2 regions of the Carnobacterium antarcticum genome follow, and region 2 is predicted to be linked to the other one. Evidence: riboswitches for the same ligand, from Rfam matches in the RefSeq annotation. Region 2 holds a riboswitch; the other holds the start of a gene.

Region 1 (7,731 bases), 610 kb from region 2:
TGTCATTTGATCCAGTCGAAGCCAGTCCGCTTTGATTTTTTCCGCCAATAGCAATGTGAGCATTAGGCACGGTTTTTCCATAAAAGTCTGTTGAGTCACCATTTCCTCCAGGCTCGCCTTTGTCTTTACCGATTGCAGGAAATTCTGTTTGGTCATGCATACGATCAATCGCTTTTTGAGCTTCTTCGGAGATTTCTTGTACTTGTTTTTCTACAGTGACAATGAACCCATTCATAGGAATAAAGAACGTAATGTGCTGACCAGCCTCAGGATATTCTTCAAATTGTGTTTGAAAATAAGTAGAATTGCTGCCGCTGCCTTTTGGTGTGGATAACGTATAGAATCTATCATTCATCTGGTATGCAAGACCTCTTGCATATCCACCAAAGGGGCTATTGTAAATAAGTGTGGTTGGATAAATAACATTTAATTCTAAAGATTCAGAAAGGTCACTTTTTACGCTTTTTGGTGCATTATGAGCTTCAATCACTTCCATGCCATTTTCAGCAGCGTGAATAGGCAAATGAAAAACATCTTCTCGATGAGTTCCTGGAACAGCTATCGTTAAAAGAATTTCATCATGTGATTCGAGATCCCACTCATCAAAGACAACTGTAAAATAGCCTTCTTCATTCACTTCTAAATCTATTCTATCGTCGGAATACCCTTCATCTCCCTCAAATTGCATGAAAGCATTATTGTCTGGGTGGATTCGGCCGTTATAGATAAAGGTGTTTTGGTGAATGCCTCTCAATTCAATATTTTCTAAAGCGCGTTTTTCAACAAGTTCAGGATTTTCAGCTAATGAACGCACGTATTCATGCATTTCTTTTTCATCAAGTTCATTTTCTGTTTGTGAATCACTCTCACTCATACCATTTGCAGCTTCATCATTGTTTTTTTCGTGTTCTGTCGTATCTTCATTTTGTAGGCTTTGGTTAGGCTGACTAGATTGTGTCGAGTCTTCTATTACTTCTTTTTCACTATTATTATCTTCATTGTTTCCACAGCCAAATAATAAAAGCGCAGATGTACTAAGAAACATTATTTTTGCTGTAAGGCTATTTTTCATGAGGAATCCTTCCTTTCGAATAGGTGTAACTTAATCCTAACAAGAATAGTTCTGGGTATAAATTGAAAGGGCTTAGAAAAATACTTGTTCAGCAGTAAATTAATAGAGTAAGAGCTGTTCCGGAGATCAGCTGAAGCAGAAGTCCCTGTATAACAGCAAGCAAATTGTGATGAAGAAACTAGTGGAAATGATAGAATTAAAGAATGAAGAGTAAGTTCTTAATTGGAGTTGAAATTGTTTCGTTTGAAGAATGGAGGAGGAAAGATGAATTTCAATAGAACTTTTGGAAAGAAAAAGAAAAGCTTGTTAGTAGGACTGGCTGTAGGGTTAAGCATAAGTTTAGTTGGTTGTTCAGGAGAGGATACCAATCTAAAAGAAAGCACTAATAGTTACGATTCAGAAGAACAAGTAACTACTTCCGAAAAAATAGAAGTAGCGGAAAGTGCCAATTCTATTGACGAAGAAACAAAAGTGAGTGAAAAAGAGGATAAAATTACTGAAAATGATCAGCCGATAGATGTAGTTAAAAAATATTCTTCTGAAGAGGCTAGTACAAAAACAGCAACTTTTTTAGAATGGACTGCACCCAGAGCTGAGACAGGTAATATGGCCGTATCTGATTTCTTTTTTAACCATGGTGCCGCTGGCAAAGGCGATTGGTATGCGTTAACAGAAGATGGAGAAATTCAGGTCCAAGAAACAATTCCTGACGAAAATTTGCCAGGGTATGATGCTTTCGACATCCATGCTCTCGGAGGAGTAGTATTTTATACGTCACTGTCAGGTATCACAGGGTATGATGAAACCCCGGAAACACAGGCCACGGCAGTTGGGTTCCATGAAATCGCAGACCCTGATTTTTCTATGCACAAATATTTATTAGGGGATAACGGGGTAGTGTATGAATTAATTGGAACAGTGGAAGAGATAGGGAGTTTTAGCGCGGGCTATGATGAATATGCTGATGATGGATTAACTAAGCCTGGGGCAGAAGCAGTTGAAAATTTTGTGTTTAAGGTCTCAGAAGATAAAGCGGCACAAGAAGAATGGGTGCGCATATTGACAGAACAGCAGCAAATAAACTAAAATCGAAAAACCACTTAATAGTTCTGTATTTTCATCTGCTAATCAAGAGAATGCTGTTAGGAGAGAGAATCTGCTGGTTTATTTAAAGCAAATGGATAAAATCAAACCTAAACTGATACTTGTTGGAGAAGCACCAGGGTATAGAGGTAGCCGACTTACCGGAGTTCCTTTTACCAGTGAACATTTGCTGATGAATAACGTGAAGGGGTTAGAACTATTTGGCAAGGAAAACGGTTATAAACTGCCTTCGGAAAAAGACAAGCTGTTAAAAGAAGCAACGGCTACCATTATATGGAATACACTTTTAGAACAGGATATTGTCTCATTAGGATGGAATGCTTTTCCTTTTCACCCTCATAAAAAAGACAACGGCAAAAGCAATCGGATGCCAACAAAGAAAGAACTTTTGATGGGAGAAATGTTTCTTATTCAAATGATTGAAATGTTTCAGATTGAAAAGGTTGTTGCGGTAGGCAATAAAGCGGAAGAAAGCCTTCATCAGCTGGGAATAGAGTGTCTGAAAGTAAGACATCCTGCTCAAGGCGGAAAAAATGCATTTGTTCAAGGAATAAAGCGAATCAAATAAGAATGAACTAACGAATACAACAGTTGAATAATCTTGAATAGGAAGAGTGTCTTCTATCGTGTTGTAGGAATAATTTAGTTGTTCTAGGAATCAGTATTTATAATCGATATAATAAGAGCAACTATTTTTTTAGAGGAGTGATTTATATGACGAATGAACAAAAAGATAGACCGACAACGCAGTATCTTTTACCACATGGCTGGACAATTAATTTGTCTGACAAAGCTGACTTGCTTCAAAATAACGATGGTAAAGTTGCAATCATTCTTAAGTCAAAAAACTTTGGAGATGTCTCGCCTGTTGTATTTGATGTATTGGAGAACAGTATTCATGTGCAGTCCTTGCCGCATTTCGCAGAACGAGTATCTTTCACATTAGATAAAGAAATTGAATTGGTGTTTAATTCTTTTGTTTACGAACAAGGATAAATAAAGCTCACTGTTTATTTTTAAGAAGTTCAGTTTTAGAAAAGAAAAGTAACAAAAAAGGCTCATTTGACGAGCTTTTTTGTTACTACTCTTCTTTCTTGCTGTAAATTTCATAAGCAAAATATCCGCCTAATAAGCCGATTCCAGCTCCTAAACTAAGTGTAGATAATAAAGAAATGGGAAAAAATGAGCTTGAAATCATACCAATAATACAACCAAGAAGCATGCCTAGTGGTATCAAACTATTTAGTAAATCTTGAGCGCCTTTGGTTTTTTTCTTACCCAAGGTACCATGATCGTGCTTTTGTTTAAGTTTTGTAACTACAAATATCCCGATTACCCCTACTATTATCATAGGGAGTAAAATAAGTGCAATTTCTATTACTGAGCTCATACTCAAATCTCCTTCATTTTTTAATCTGAATTGATTCTACCATACTTAATTAATACAGCTAACCAACTGCTTCAAAAAATTAAATCACTATTGACATTAGTTTTGTTTCACTATACTCTTACAGTACAAAAGTAAATAAGTCTTCAGGGCAGGGTGCAAGTCCCTACCGGTGGTAAAGCCCACGAGCCGCAAGGCAGATTCGGTTAGATTCCGAAGCCGACAGTATAGTCTGGATAAAGCGAAGACAAACTAATTGCTGAACAATGAAGATGATTGAAGTCTTATTTGAGATGGATGGAAATCGTGAGTTTATGATGCAGCTATTAAACCGTCTTATTTAACGATAAGCCAAGCCCTGGATGTAAATCTTGGGCTTTTTTGTATAGTGTTTGAAAAATTAAATAGTCTTCAGGGCAGGGCGAAAGTCCCTACCGGTGGTAAAGCCCACGAGCCGCGAGGCAGATTCGGTTAGATTCCGAAGCCGACAGTTATAGTCTGGATAAAAGAAGACATCAGTTTTAAAGAACAAAAGCAACCGTGTACATAGTATGCGGATTTATTTGTGGTGTCTTTATAAACAAAAATGACGAAAGCCCTGAGAAGAAATTCTTAGGGCTTTTTATTTGGGAAGGGGTGAGAGGATTGGATGAAGAATATATGCAGCTTGCATTGAATTTAGCCAAGAAAGGCAAAGGATGGACGTCGCCGAATCCTTTAGTGGGTGCTGTGGTTGTTAAAGATGGAAGAGTGATTGGTCAGGGATATCATGAAACATACGGGCAGCCTCATGCGGAAGTAAATGCGGTTGCATCAGCAAAAGAAGATGTGGCAGGAGCAACGTTGTATGTCACGCTAGAGCCTTGTTCGCATTTGGGAAGAACGCCTCCTTGCTCAGACTTGTTGATAGAGAAAAAGATTCAACGAGTCGTGGTTGGGACGTTCGATCCGAATCCATTAGTGGCTGGAAAAGGGATTGAAAGGATTCGTAATGCTGGAGTTGAAGTGGACGTAGGTGTCTTGGAAAAAGAATGCCAACTATTGAATGAAGTGTTTATGAAATACATTATCACTAAAGAACCTTTTGTTGTGATGAAAACGGCGATGTCACTAGACGGAAAAATAGCGACAGTGACGGGTGAATCTCAATGGATCTCTGGAGAAGCTTCCAGGCAGCAGGTACATAATTTGCGTCATGAATTGTCTGGGATCATGGTCGGGGTCGAAACGGTTATCAGAGACGATCCGAAGCTAACTGCCAGAGGGCCAAATAGCAAAAATCCCATTAGAATTGTGGTGGATAGTCAGCTCAGAATTCCGCTGGCGTCAACGGTATTGACTCAGCAGGATACAGCTAAAACAATCGTAGCGGCTACTGAAAGAGCCGATAGCGAAAGAGTAAAAACGTTAAAGCAAATGGGCGTTGAAGTCATTGTGACTAAAGAGAAGTCTGGGAGAGTTGATTTGCGGGAATTAATGAAAACACTAGGTGCCATGGGAATCGACAGTGTTTTGCTGGAAGGCGGTGCGGCATTGAATTTTTCAGCCTTGGAAGAAGGCATTGTGGATAAAATGCAGGTTTATATTGCGCCAAAAATCATCGGAGGAAAGCATGCTAAAACAGCTGTTGAAGGGGCAGGCGTTGCAGATTTGAAAGAGGCTTTTCAACTGAATCGGATGACAGCTGGGATGGTTGGAGAGGATCTAGTTGTAGAAGGCTATCTGGATAAATAAAGAGAAGCAATCGATTGGAGGAAGTCTCATGTTTACTGGAATTATTGAAGAAGTGGGAACCGTTAAGTCGATCCAAAGCGGAAAAAGTTCTTCAGTTCTCAGAATAAAAGGGCAAAAAGTAGTGCAAGGAACGCGTATTGGGGACAGTATCGCAACAAACGGTATTTGTTTGACTGTGACGAAGATAGAAAACGATTCTTTTGAAGCAGATGTTATGTCTGAATCATTAAAAAGGACGAATATCGGAACATTGATTCCCGGAAGTTTCGTCAATCTAGAACGGGCACTGAGTTTGGAAACTCGGCTTGGCGGACATATCGTTAGCGGCCACATCGATGGAACTGGACAGATCAGCGAATTTAAACGCGACGATAATGCTGTTTGGCTCACAATTGAAACTGATCCTGGGATATTACGGTACATTATTGAAAAAGGCTCCATTGCTATTGATGGTGTAAGTTTGACTGTCGCGGCGGTGGATGATCAATCTTTTCAAGTTTCTATTATCCCACATACAGGAGAGGAAACGGTGTTGCTGTGTAAGCAACCGGGGGATACTGTAAACCTGGAATGCGACATGATTGGAAAGTATGTCGAGAAATTATTAGGACTGAATTCGAAAAAACAACCTCAAGAGAGCAGTCGAATAACGCAAGATTATTTGCAGGAAAACGGGTTCTTTTAGAACAGATAGGAGCAAACCATGTTTAATACAATTGAAGAATTATTGGCTGATTTAAAGGCTGGAAAAAATATCTTATTGGTGGATGATGAAGATCGAGAAAATGAAGGGGATGTTATCTGCGCTGCTGAATTTGCGACGGCAGAAAATGTGAATTTTATGGCTGCCTATGCTAAAGGCTTGATTTGTATGCCAATGACTAAAACATATACGAAGAAGTTAGCCTTGCCGCAAATGAGTTTGGACAATACAGACAATCACGAAACAGCGTTTACCGTTTCAGTGGACCACGTAGCGACTACAACGGGGATTTCAGCGGGAGAACGGTCATTGACAGCTATGCAATTAGTTTCGGATGATGCGAAACCGGAAGATTTTAGAAGACCAGGGCATATGTTCCCGTTAGAAGCGGTGGAAGGAGGCGTGTTAACTCGAAATGGACATACTGAAGCTACGGTTGACTTGATGCGATTGGCAGGCTTGCAGCCAGTGGGATTGTGCTGTGAAATCATGAAAGAAGACGGAACGATGGCAAGAAGAGATGATTTGCTATCGTTGGCCAAAGAGCATGGATTGAAGATCGGGACAATTGCAGATTTGATTGACTACCGGAAAGCCAAAGAAGCGGTTATTTTTCGCCAATCCAAAGCGCAATTGCCTACCAAATATGGAGAGTTCGACATTTACGCATATGAACACGCTATTACCGGGGAACATCATGTGGCTTTGGTTATGGGAGAGGTCAGTGACGGAGAACCAGTATTGTGCCGGATTCATTCAGAATGCTTGACCGGGGATGTATTCGGTTCTAAAAAATGCGATTGCGGTCAGCAGTTGGACGCGGCAATGAAACATATTGCAAACGAAGGTCGTGGTGTTTTGGTGTATATGCGGCAAGAAGGGCGCGGGATCGGCTTGGTCAATAAAATAAGAGCTTATGCATTGCAAGATCAAGGACACGATACGATTGAAGCCAATTTGATGCTGGGATTCCCAATAGATTTGCGAGAGTATTATGAGTGCAAACAAATTTTTGATGATTTAGGCATCTATCAACTACGTTTGATGACCAATAATCCGCTGAAAGTTGAAAGCATGGAGAAATACGGTTTGGACATCGTAGAAAGAATTTCACTTCAAATGGATGCTTATGCAGAGGATGAAGCTTATTTAAAGATCAAACAAGAAAAAATGAAGCACTTTTTGAACTATTAAGAAAAGGCATCAAGAGCTGCTAAAAATAACTTAAATGGAGGAATTCAAATGAACGTATTCGAAGGAAACTTAATTGCAAAAGGTTTAAAAGTAGGGATCGTGGTTGCACGGTTTAATGAATTTATCGGGTCAAAATTATTGAGCGGTGCAGTGGACGGGTTGAGCAGACATGGTATGTCAGAGGAAGAAATCACTGTTGCGTGGGTACCGGGAGCTTATGAAATCCCGTTAGTAGCCCAAAAAATGGCAGCATCAGGAGATTACGATGCTGTTATCACGTTAGGTGCAGTCATAAAGGGTTCTACCTCACATTATGATTATGTATGTGCAGAAGTTTCGAAAGGAGTAGCTGCAGCTGCAATGAATACAGGAGTACCTGTTATTTTTGGTGTTTTGACGACTGACAATATCGAACAAGCTATTGAACGTGCCGGTACTAAAGCTGGAAATAAAGGGTATGACTCAGCCGTTTCTGCAATTGAAATGGCTAATCTGTTGAAAGGTATGTAAAGACTGAGAAGTGAACAGTCAAAATCG
Region 2 (7,731 bases):
CGAAATGAAGGCATCAGTTATAAGATTTTCGAGGATTTGGATAACCAATTTTCACAAAAAAAGGTCATTGGAACGCTGGAAACAGCTCCCTTAGTTGTAAAATGGGAACAAGAAAAAGCTAAGAAGCAGGACAACAATGAAGAAGGTCTTGAAGAAAAAGAAGAGAAAGAAGATTGAGCGATGTCTGAAATAAATGTGAAAATTGATGCTTTTGAAGGCCCACTTGATTTATTATTGCATTTGATTCAACATCTGGAAATTGATATTTACGATATTCCTATTGCGGAAGTGACTTCGCAGTATTTGATTTATATTCAATCCATGAAAGTATTTGAATTAGATGTTGCTGGGGATTATTTGGTCATGGCTGCGACGCTAATGGCTATCAAAAGCAAACTGCTTCTGCCTAAACAAGAATTGCTCTTAGACGAAGAACTTGACCTTTATGAGGCTGGGGAAGATCCACGAGAAGCATTAGTGGAACAACTATTAGAGTATCAGAAGTACAAAAAAGTGGCGGACGTTTTAAAATCAAAAGAAGAAGAACGGAATCAATATTATACAAAGGCACCCGTTAATCTTGAATATTTGCAAACGGATGTCCCAATGGAGCCTATGCAAGTCAGCACATTAGATTTAGTCGCTGCTTTTCAAATGATGGTGACTAAACAATTAAAAAAAGTACCGCTTCAAACCAAAGTAATGTCTGAAGAAACGACGATTGGCGAGAAAATGGAGTTTATTTTAGCTAAACTGCCTTCTGGCTTGAAAACGGAAGGCGTATTGTTTGCTGATTTTTTTGACGCACCGACAAAAAAAGAATTAGTAACGACTTTTCTAGCACTTTTAGAATTGATTAAGGAAAAAAATATTTGGATTCAGCAAGAAGAGAGATACGGAGATATTTTCGTATACCGTACAAAAACTGAAGAAATAGGAGCGTGAGTGCATGAATAAAGCAGCGGCGGTTGAAGCATTACTCTTTGTAGCAGGTGATGAAGGATTATCGTTAGAAGAAATCGCTTCTATTTTATCTTGCTCAACACAGCACGCTTACCGACTTTTGATGCAATTACAAAAAGAGTACGATTCTTCAGCGGAACGAGGATTAATGTTGTTAGAAGTTGGCGAGCAATACCAATTGGCAACAAAAAAAGAGTATGCTGAAGTTATTAAGAGCTATGCGATTTCACCTTTGTCCACCAACTTGTCTCAAGCGGCGTTAGAAACATTGGCGATTATCGCTTATAAGCAGCCGTTGACACGGATGGAAATCGATGAGATCCGGGGAGTGCAAACAAGCGGAGCGCTACAAAAATTGACGTTGAGAGGGTTAATTGAAGAAAAAGGCCGGGTCGAAGGGCCGGGACGAGCTATTTTGTATGGCACATCGCGTTATTTTCTAGATTATTTTGGTTTGAAAAAACTCTCAGAGTTACCGAAAATATCGGACTTGGAACAAGAACCTGCCGAAAATGAATCCGATTTGTTTTTTGAACAGTTCAATCAACAATTTATAGACATACCAAGCGAACAAAAAAATGACCATTAAGGGGTAGTTAAAATGGAAAGATTGCAAAAAGTAATGGCTCATGCAGGAATAGCTTCTAGACGGAAATCAGAAGAGTTGATCGTTAAAGGCCGTGTAAAAGTAAATGGAGAAGTCGTCAAAGAACTAGGGGTACAAGTAGGTAATTCTGACCGAGTAGAAGTGGACGGAGTTCCAATTGATCGTGAAGAACCTATTTATTTTTTATTAAATAAACCTAGAAATACCATTTCAGCTGTATCCGATGATAAAGACCGCCGTGTAGTGACGGATTTATTCCCTCATATCGAACAACGGATCTATCCAGTGGGACGTTTAGATTATGACACAACAGGTGCACTGATTTTGACAAACGATGGCGAACTGTCACAAATGTTGATGCATCCAAAATTTAATATTGATAAAACCTACGTAGCCAAAGTTGAAGGCATGGTAGAGAAACACACGCTAACTAAGTTAGAAAAAGGAATTGTCGTTGAAGGCAAACGAACAGCTCCTGCTAAAGCAAAAATCATATCAGCAGATAAAGCAAAAAATGTGACTATGGTTGAATTGACTATTCATGAGGGACGGAATCGTCAAGTTAAAAACATGTTTAAAGCCGTAGGACACCCTGTTCAGAAACTTAAGAGGGAAACATACGGTACGTTGAATCTAGATGGTTTGCGTCCAGGAGAATGGCGCGAACTGAAGTCTTTTGAGGTCAACCAATTGCGAAACTTAGCCAATCAAAATAAAAATTCTTCTGAAAAATAAGCTGCTTTAAAATAGGGATAATCAATCAGATTATTCCTATTTTAAAAGTAAGCATACATAGTAAGAGTGCGTTTAGCTGTATGCCAAAAAGAAAGTTGTGTATACTTGACTAGTACAGATTAATCAGTATGTTTAAAGTGGAGGTGTAACATCAGTGGGAAATGAAGCATTAAATCTACTAGTTGTAGATGATGAAGACCGCATACGTCGTTTATTAAAGATGTATTTGGAACGTGAAAACTATATCATTACTGAAACAGATAATGGAGAAGATGCATTAAACCTTGCATTAGAAAACGATTATGATTTAATTTTATTGGATCTTATGTTGCCTAAAATGGATGGTATTGAAGTTGCTGAAAAATTACGCGAGCACAAAAATACACCTATTATGATGTTAACGGCCAAAGGGGAAGAAATCAACCGGATTCAAGGATTTGAAGTAGGAGCAGATGATTATATTGTAAAACCTTTCAGTCCACGCGAAGTTGTCTTACGAGTGTCGGCAGTTTTGAAAAGAACCCATACTAAAAAAGAAGAAGAAAAAGAAAATCCCGATTTGATCGTGATGCCTAATATTGAAATCGATAATCAGTCACACCGTGTTTTAGCGGATGGAAAACCGGTTAATTTAACGCCAAAAGAATATGACTTATTATTGTATTTGATCCAATCGCCAAATCAAATTTTCGGTAGAGAACAACTCTTACGCGAAGTATGGAAATATGAATTTTTTGGAGATCTGAGAACAGTAGATACCCATATTAAACGATTACGGGAAAAATTGACCAAGCAATCTGAGGCGGCTGCAAAAATGATTGTGACTGTTTGGGGATTAGGGTACAAATTTAATTCCTATCCTGAAGAAAAGAAGTAGGTTAAGTGATGATTAAATTAAACAACATCACCTTTCGTGTATGGGCAGTCACTATGCTTATCGTAGGGTTTTGCTTTATTACGACCAATCAGATATACGGCAGCATCTATCAAAAAAATGTTGAAAACAATTATCTATCCGATTATAGAGCCTCAATAAAAACGACAGAAACATATTTAGAAGAAGATCCTCAGTTTTTAATCGATCACTTGGATAAGTTGAAAGCGCACGATACCCATGTGTTTATGTCGATTTATTTAGATGGTCAACCTGTCAGTACCTCTTACAATGTGTCTGAACAATTGACGCCTTCTTCTAAAGAGATTTTACTCGCTGATGAAAAAGTAAAAAAAGCGATGAAAGCTGGAAAAGATACTGAGATCATAAGCGAACATGAAAATAAAAAAAACGCAGAGTCTGTATTTATTTTCCGCATGAAAACTTTCGAGTTCAATGGACAAAAGGGAACATTGTATTCGTTTGGAGATTTGTCTTTTTTAAACGCAACACAACAAAAAATGAATATCTGGTCTCTGATTAATTTTGCTCTTTATGGATTGTTAGCAATTGGTCTTTTTTATTATTTGCAAAATCGTTTAGGGAAGCCTTTGAACGAATTAAGAGACATTGCTTTTGAATATGCAAAAAATGATTTTTCACAACAAGCTCCAATACATTATAAAGATGAAATCTCACAACTTGCTTTAGCCATGAATAAAATGCGGAAATCATTGGAAACCACTGGAACGGCAACTCGACAAGAAAAAGAATTGTTAGAAAACATTGTTACTTCGATCTCAACCGGTATTTTATACTACAATCAAGATAAAACTTTGCTGATGTCTAATCCGATTGGCGAAGAGTTTTTGCATAATTGGTATAAGTTGGAAGGGATAGAAGAAACGGCTGTGCCGGAAGTGATAGCAGATCAAATAGATGAAGTGATTGAAAAATCTGAAAAAGTTTATTACGATGCTACCTTTAATGACATTTATTTCGAAATCACATTAGTTCCTTTATTTGATGAAGGGTTAGAAAACGTCCGGGGAGTTCTAGTATCGTTGCAAGATTTAACAAAAGAACGGCGTTTGGATAAAATGCGCGTCGATTTTATCAATAACGTTTCTCATGAATTACGAACACCTTTAGTAATGATACAAGGTTACAGTGAGGCCATTTTAGACGATATAGCTGAAACAGAAGCAGAAAAACATGAGATGGCGAGTATCATCGGCGAAGAATCGAAACGGATGAATCGAATGGTCAACGAAATGCTGGATTTATCTAGAATGGAAGCAGGTCATATTGATTTGATTCGTGAAGATGTCATTTTAGAACCGTTTTTCAGAAAGTTGATGGCGCGTTTTAATCGTATAGCTGGAAGCAGTCATGTAAGGTTAACCCTTAAAATCGATCCAGGAGTGCAAACATACGAGATGGATGAAGACAAGATGAACCAAGTATTTGTCAATTTGATCAACAATGCTATACGGCATACTGCTATGGCGGAACGAGAAAATAGAGAAGTCAAATTATGGGTTCATTTAGATAAAGTTTTTGATGAAGTTGTTATGGAAGTGATAGACAACGGCATTGGCATAATGGAAGAAGATATTCCCTATATTTTTGATCGCTTTTATAAGGCGGATAAATCTAGAACGGTTTATAAAACCAATCAGACGGGTACTGGGATTGGATTATCAATCGTAAAAAATATTATTGAAGAACATGGCGGCACTATTGAGGTTAAAAGTGTTCCAAATGAAGAGACAGTTTTCGCCATGCGTTTTCCTTATATTGATCCTAACGAAACAAACGTATAAAAAGTAAGTAAAACTCTTGCAAAATACTCTTAAGTTTAGTATACTTTAGGAGTACAGATGATGTACTAAAAAAATAATAGATTCGTCTTCAGGGGCAGGGTGTAATTCCCGACCGGTGGTATAGTCCACGAGCTAGGTAGCATTATCTGGTTGAACTGGTTTAATTCCAGTACCGACAGTAAAGTCTGGATAAAGAAGATGGGGCTTATTTGAATGTACTAATGTTCTTATGCTCTGTTTGATTTTTCTGAAGAAAAATTAGACGGGCATATTTTTTTGACTAGTATTCTTCGGTAAGCTCAAAATGCTCAAGCTGATGAATCCTTTTAGGAGGATTTTTATGCAAAATAGTAACACAAAAAGACTAGTAGGAGTTTCGATGCTTGCAGCGGTCGCCTTCGTCCTAATGTTTTTCGCTTTTCCCATTATCCCTGGAGTTTCTTTTTTGAAAATAGATTTCAGTGATATTCCTGTATTGTTAGGTATGTTTTTATATGGTCCTGTAGGGGGAATAATGGTAGCTGTGATCCGGACGGTTCTTCATTATATTCAAACTGGCGGAGATGCAGGGTATCCTATTGGTGATGCGGCTAGCTTGATTGCCTCGTTAGCTTATTGTTTGCCGATTTATTATATTATGCGCAATAAAGTAGAAAACACGCAAACCATCGTTTTTGCTAATGTGATTGGAACCCTCTCTTTAACGACGATCCTATCGTTCTTGAATGCTTATGTGCTGATCCCGCTTTATTTTGCCGTTTTAAACTTCAGCGTTGGTCCGATACAACAATACGTTTTTTACGGTGTAGTACCCTTCAACCTGGCGAAAGGAATAATCGTCAGCAGTGTTTTCGTTATTCTTTTCGCTAAAATGAAACCCTGGATCGTTCGCAATAAGCTCTCTAATTTCAGTTATGGAAAATAGAAATTAAATTGTATATTAAATAAAGAAATGGGACTCGTGATCGTAACGAGCCCATTTTTGTTTAATGCAATAAAAAATAAAGTAATTTATGTATTTCCCATTATATTTTCTAAATATTTGGTATATTAGAATAAGAAGAAGCATTAAAAATAAGCAGTAACAATAATCAAATGAAACAAAGAAAGAGGAGGAGACTACTTTGGTGAAATTGACTTATTTTGAAAACTTTTGTTTGTCGTTGTTTTCAAATGATGTTTCGAAAAAATCCTCTACCATTTACCATATACTTACAGGAAAAAGAACAGCTTCGATATTGTATAATGCTCAACAATACCGTTTAACAGCTTATTTTTCTTTGTTTCCAAAAATAAAACGACAACAATTTGAACGCCTAATAAACAAAATGGAACGTTTAGAATTGATTACAGCAGATTCCGAAGGAGAAGGGTATCAATTAACAGAAATTGGAGCTAAAGGCTATCAACAGTACTTTATGAAGCATACTTATCCAGTTCATTTAAATCAATTGAAAAATGGAGCTGTTAACGCCTATTTTTGGCGTAAATGTTTATTTGTTACCCAAGTTTTATCAGAGGTTCGCCATGGCAATAAACGCTATTTGCCATTGGAAAAAGAATGGAAAAATCAAATCTGGTTAAAAAATTGGTTAAATCAACATCATCAAGATAAGCAAACTTTAGCCCAGCAATTTGGCAAAGAATGGTTATTTTTATTAAATGAGCTGACAGAAACTAATGCTGAGATCATCGTTGCTTATCTAACCGGCCATGGAAAGATTGGAAAAACACGAAGACAATTAGCTGAACATTATGGTATCGAACCTCTTGAAGCTGAAATAATATTGACAGATTGTTTAGCTGAATTGATCGAATGGATTGAACGACAGCCACAAATGGTTCCTTTATTTTTTTCAATTTATTCTGAAACGGCAAGAGACTATAGCGGCATTACCCAAAGTGCAGCTATAACGCAAAAGTATTTATTGAACGGCCATTCTATTGAGGAAATTGCTGATTTGCGCCGGTTGAAATTCAGTACGATTTCAGAACATGTAATCGAAATAAGCATTGTTGATCCATCGTTTGATTTGTCGCTTATTTTGCCGATAGAAATAAGAGAAGAACTTAATCAGATGTTAAGCGAAAAACCGAATCTCACCTATCAAGAACTGACGGAAAAAAGACCAGATATTCTCTTTCTTTGGTATCGTTTAGCACAGATTGAAAGGAGGCATCGTATTGACTAATCAAGAAAAAATCAAAGAATTGCTTGGGAGTCATTTTGGATATACTTCCTTTCGTGAAGGCCAAGAAGAAGCCATATTAGCCGCTTTATCAGGAGAAGACACACTTGTGATGCTGCCGACAGGAACAGGCAAATCCATTTGTTACCAACTAACCGGTTATTGCTTAAAAGGAATCGTGCTGATTGTTTCTCCGCTCTTATCTTTAATGCAAGACCAAGTAGAACAATTAAAAATGTTTGGTGAAAAAAGAGTTGCGGCTATCAATAGTTTAATGGATATAAAAGAGAAAGAGTGGGTTTTAAATCATTTAAATCAGTATAAATTCATTTTTCTTTCGCCGGAAATGCTGCAGCAGCCTTTGTTATTGGAGCGGTTTAAACAGTTGGAAATTGGGTTGATGGCGATCGATGAAGCCCATTGTATTTCACAGTGGGGGATGGATTTCCGTTTAGATTATTTAGAACTGGGAACGATTCGAAAAACATTGAACTATCCGCTGACAATGGCGTTAACAGCAACAGCAACAGAAACCGT

What was found. Region 2 has a riboswitch for FMN ahead of NY10_RS01755 (ECF transporter S component). Riboswitches for the same ligand answer to the same signal wherever they lie in the genome.
Region 1: linked by a shared signal. The riboswitch ahead of ribD (bifunctional diaminohydroxyphosphoribosylaminopyrimidine deaminase/5-amino-6-(5-phosphoribosylamino)uracil reductase RibD) and the one ahead of NY10_RS01755 (ECF transporter S component) in region 2 are both predicted to bind FMN.

What each region holds. Positions count from the first base shown of each region.
Region 1 is NZ_CP010796.1:2,330,250-2,337,980, forward strand. It holds gene NY10_RS10990 (hypothetical protein) at 1-1,072, opposite strand, end outside; gene NY10_RS10995 (hypothetical protein) at 1,337-2,158, shown strand; gene NY10_RS11000 (uracil-DNA glycosylase) at 2,250-2,744, shown strand; gene NY10_RS11005 (hypothetical protein) at 2,891-3,172, shown strand; gene NY10_RS11010 (hypothetical protein) at 3,258-3,566, opposite strand; FMN riboswitch at 3,702-3,816, shown strand; FMN riboswitch at 3,967-4,081, shown strand; gene ribD (bifunctional diaminohydroxyphosphoribosylaminopyrimidine deaminase/5-amino-6-(5-phosphoribosylamino)uracil reductase RibD) at 4,224-5,297, shown strand; gene NY10_RS11020 (riboflavin synthase) at 5,326-5,982, shown strand; gene NY10_RS11025 (bifunctional 3,4-dihydroxy-2-butanone-4-phosphate synthase/GTP cyclohydrolase II) at 6,001-7,194, shown strand; gene ribH (6,7-dimethyl-8-ribityllumazine synthase) at 7,243-7,704, shown strand.
Region 2 is NZ_CP010796.1:330,855-338,585, forward strand. It holds gene NY10_RS01725 (N-acetyltransferase) at 1-177, shown strand, start outside; gene NY10_RS01730 (segregation/condensation protein A) at 181-945, shown strand; gene scpB (SMC-Scp complex subunit ScpB) at 950-1,552, shown strand; gene NY10_RS01740 (pseudouridine synthase) at 1,565-2,305, shown strand; gene NY10_RS01745 (response regulator transcription factor) at 2,460-3,182, shown strand; gene NY10_RS01750 (sensor histidine kinase) at 3,191-5,005, shown strand; FMN riboswitch at 5,086-5,209, shown strand; gene NY10_RS01755 (ECF transporter S component) at 5,346-5,930, shown strand; gene NY10_RS01760 (YpbB family protein) at 6,133-7,197, shown strand; gene NY10_RS01765 (RecQ family ATP-dependent DNA helicase) at 7,190-7,731, shown strand, end outside.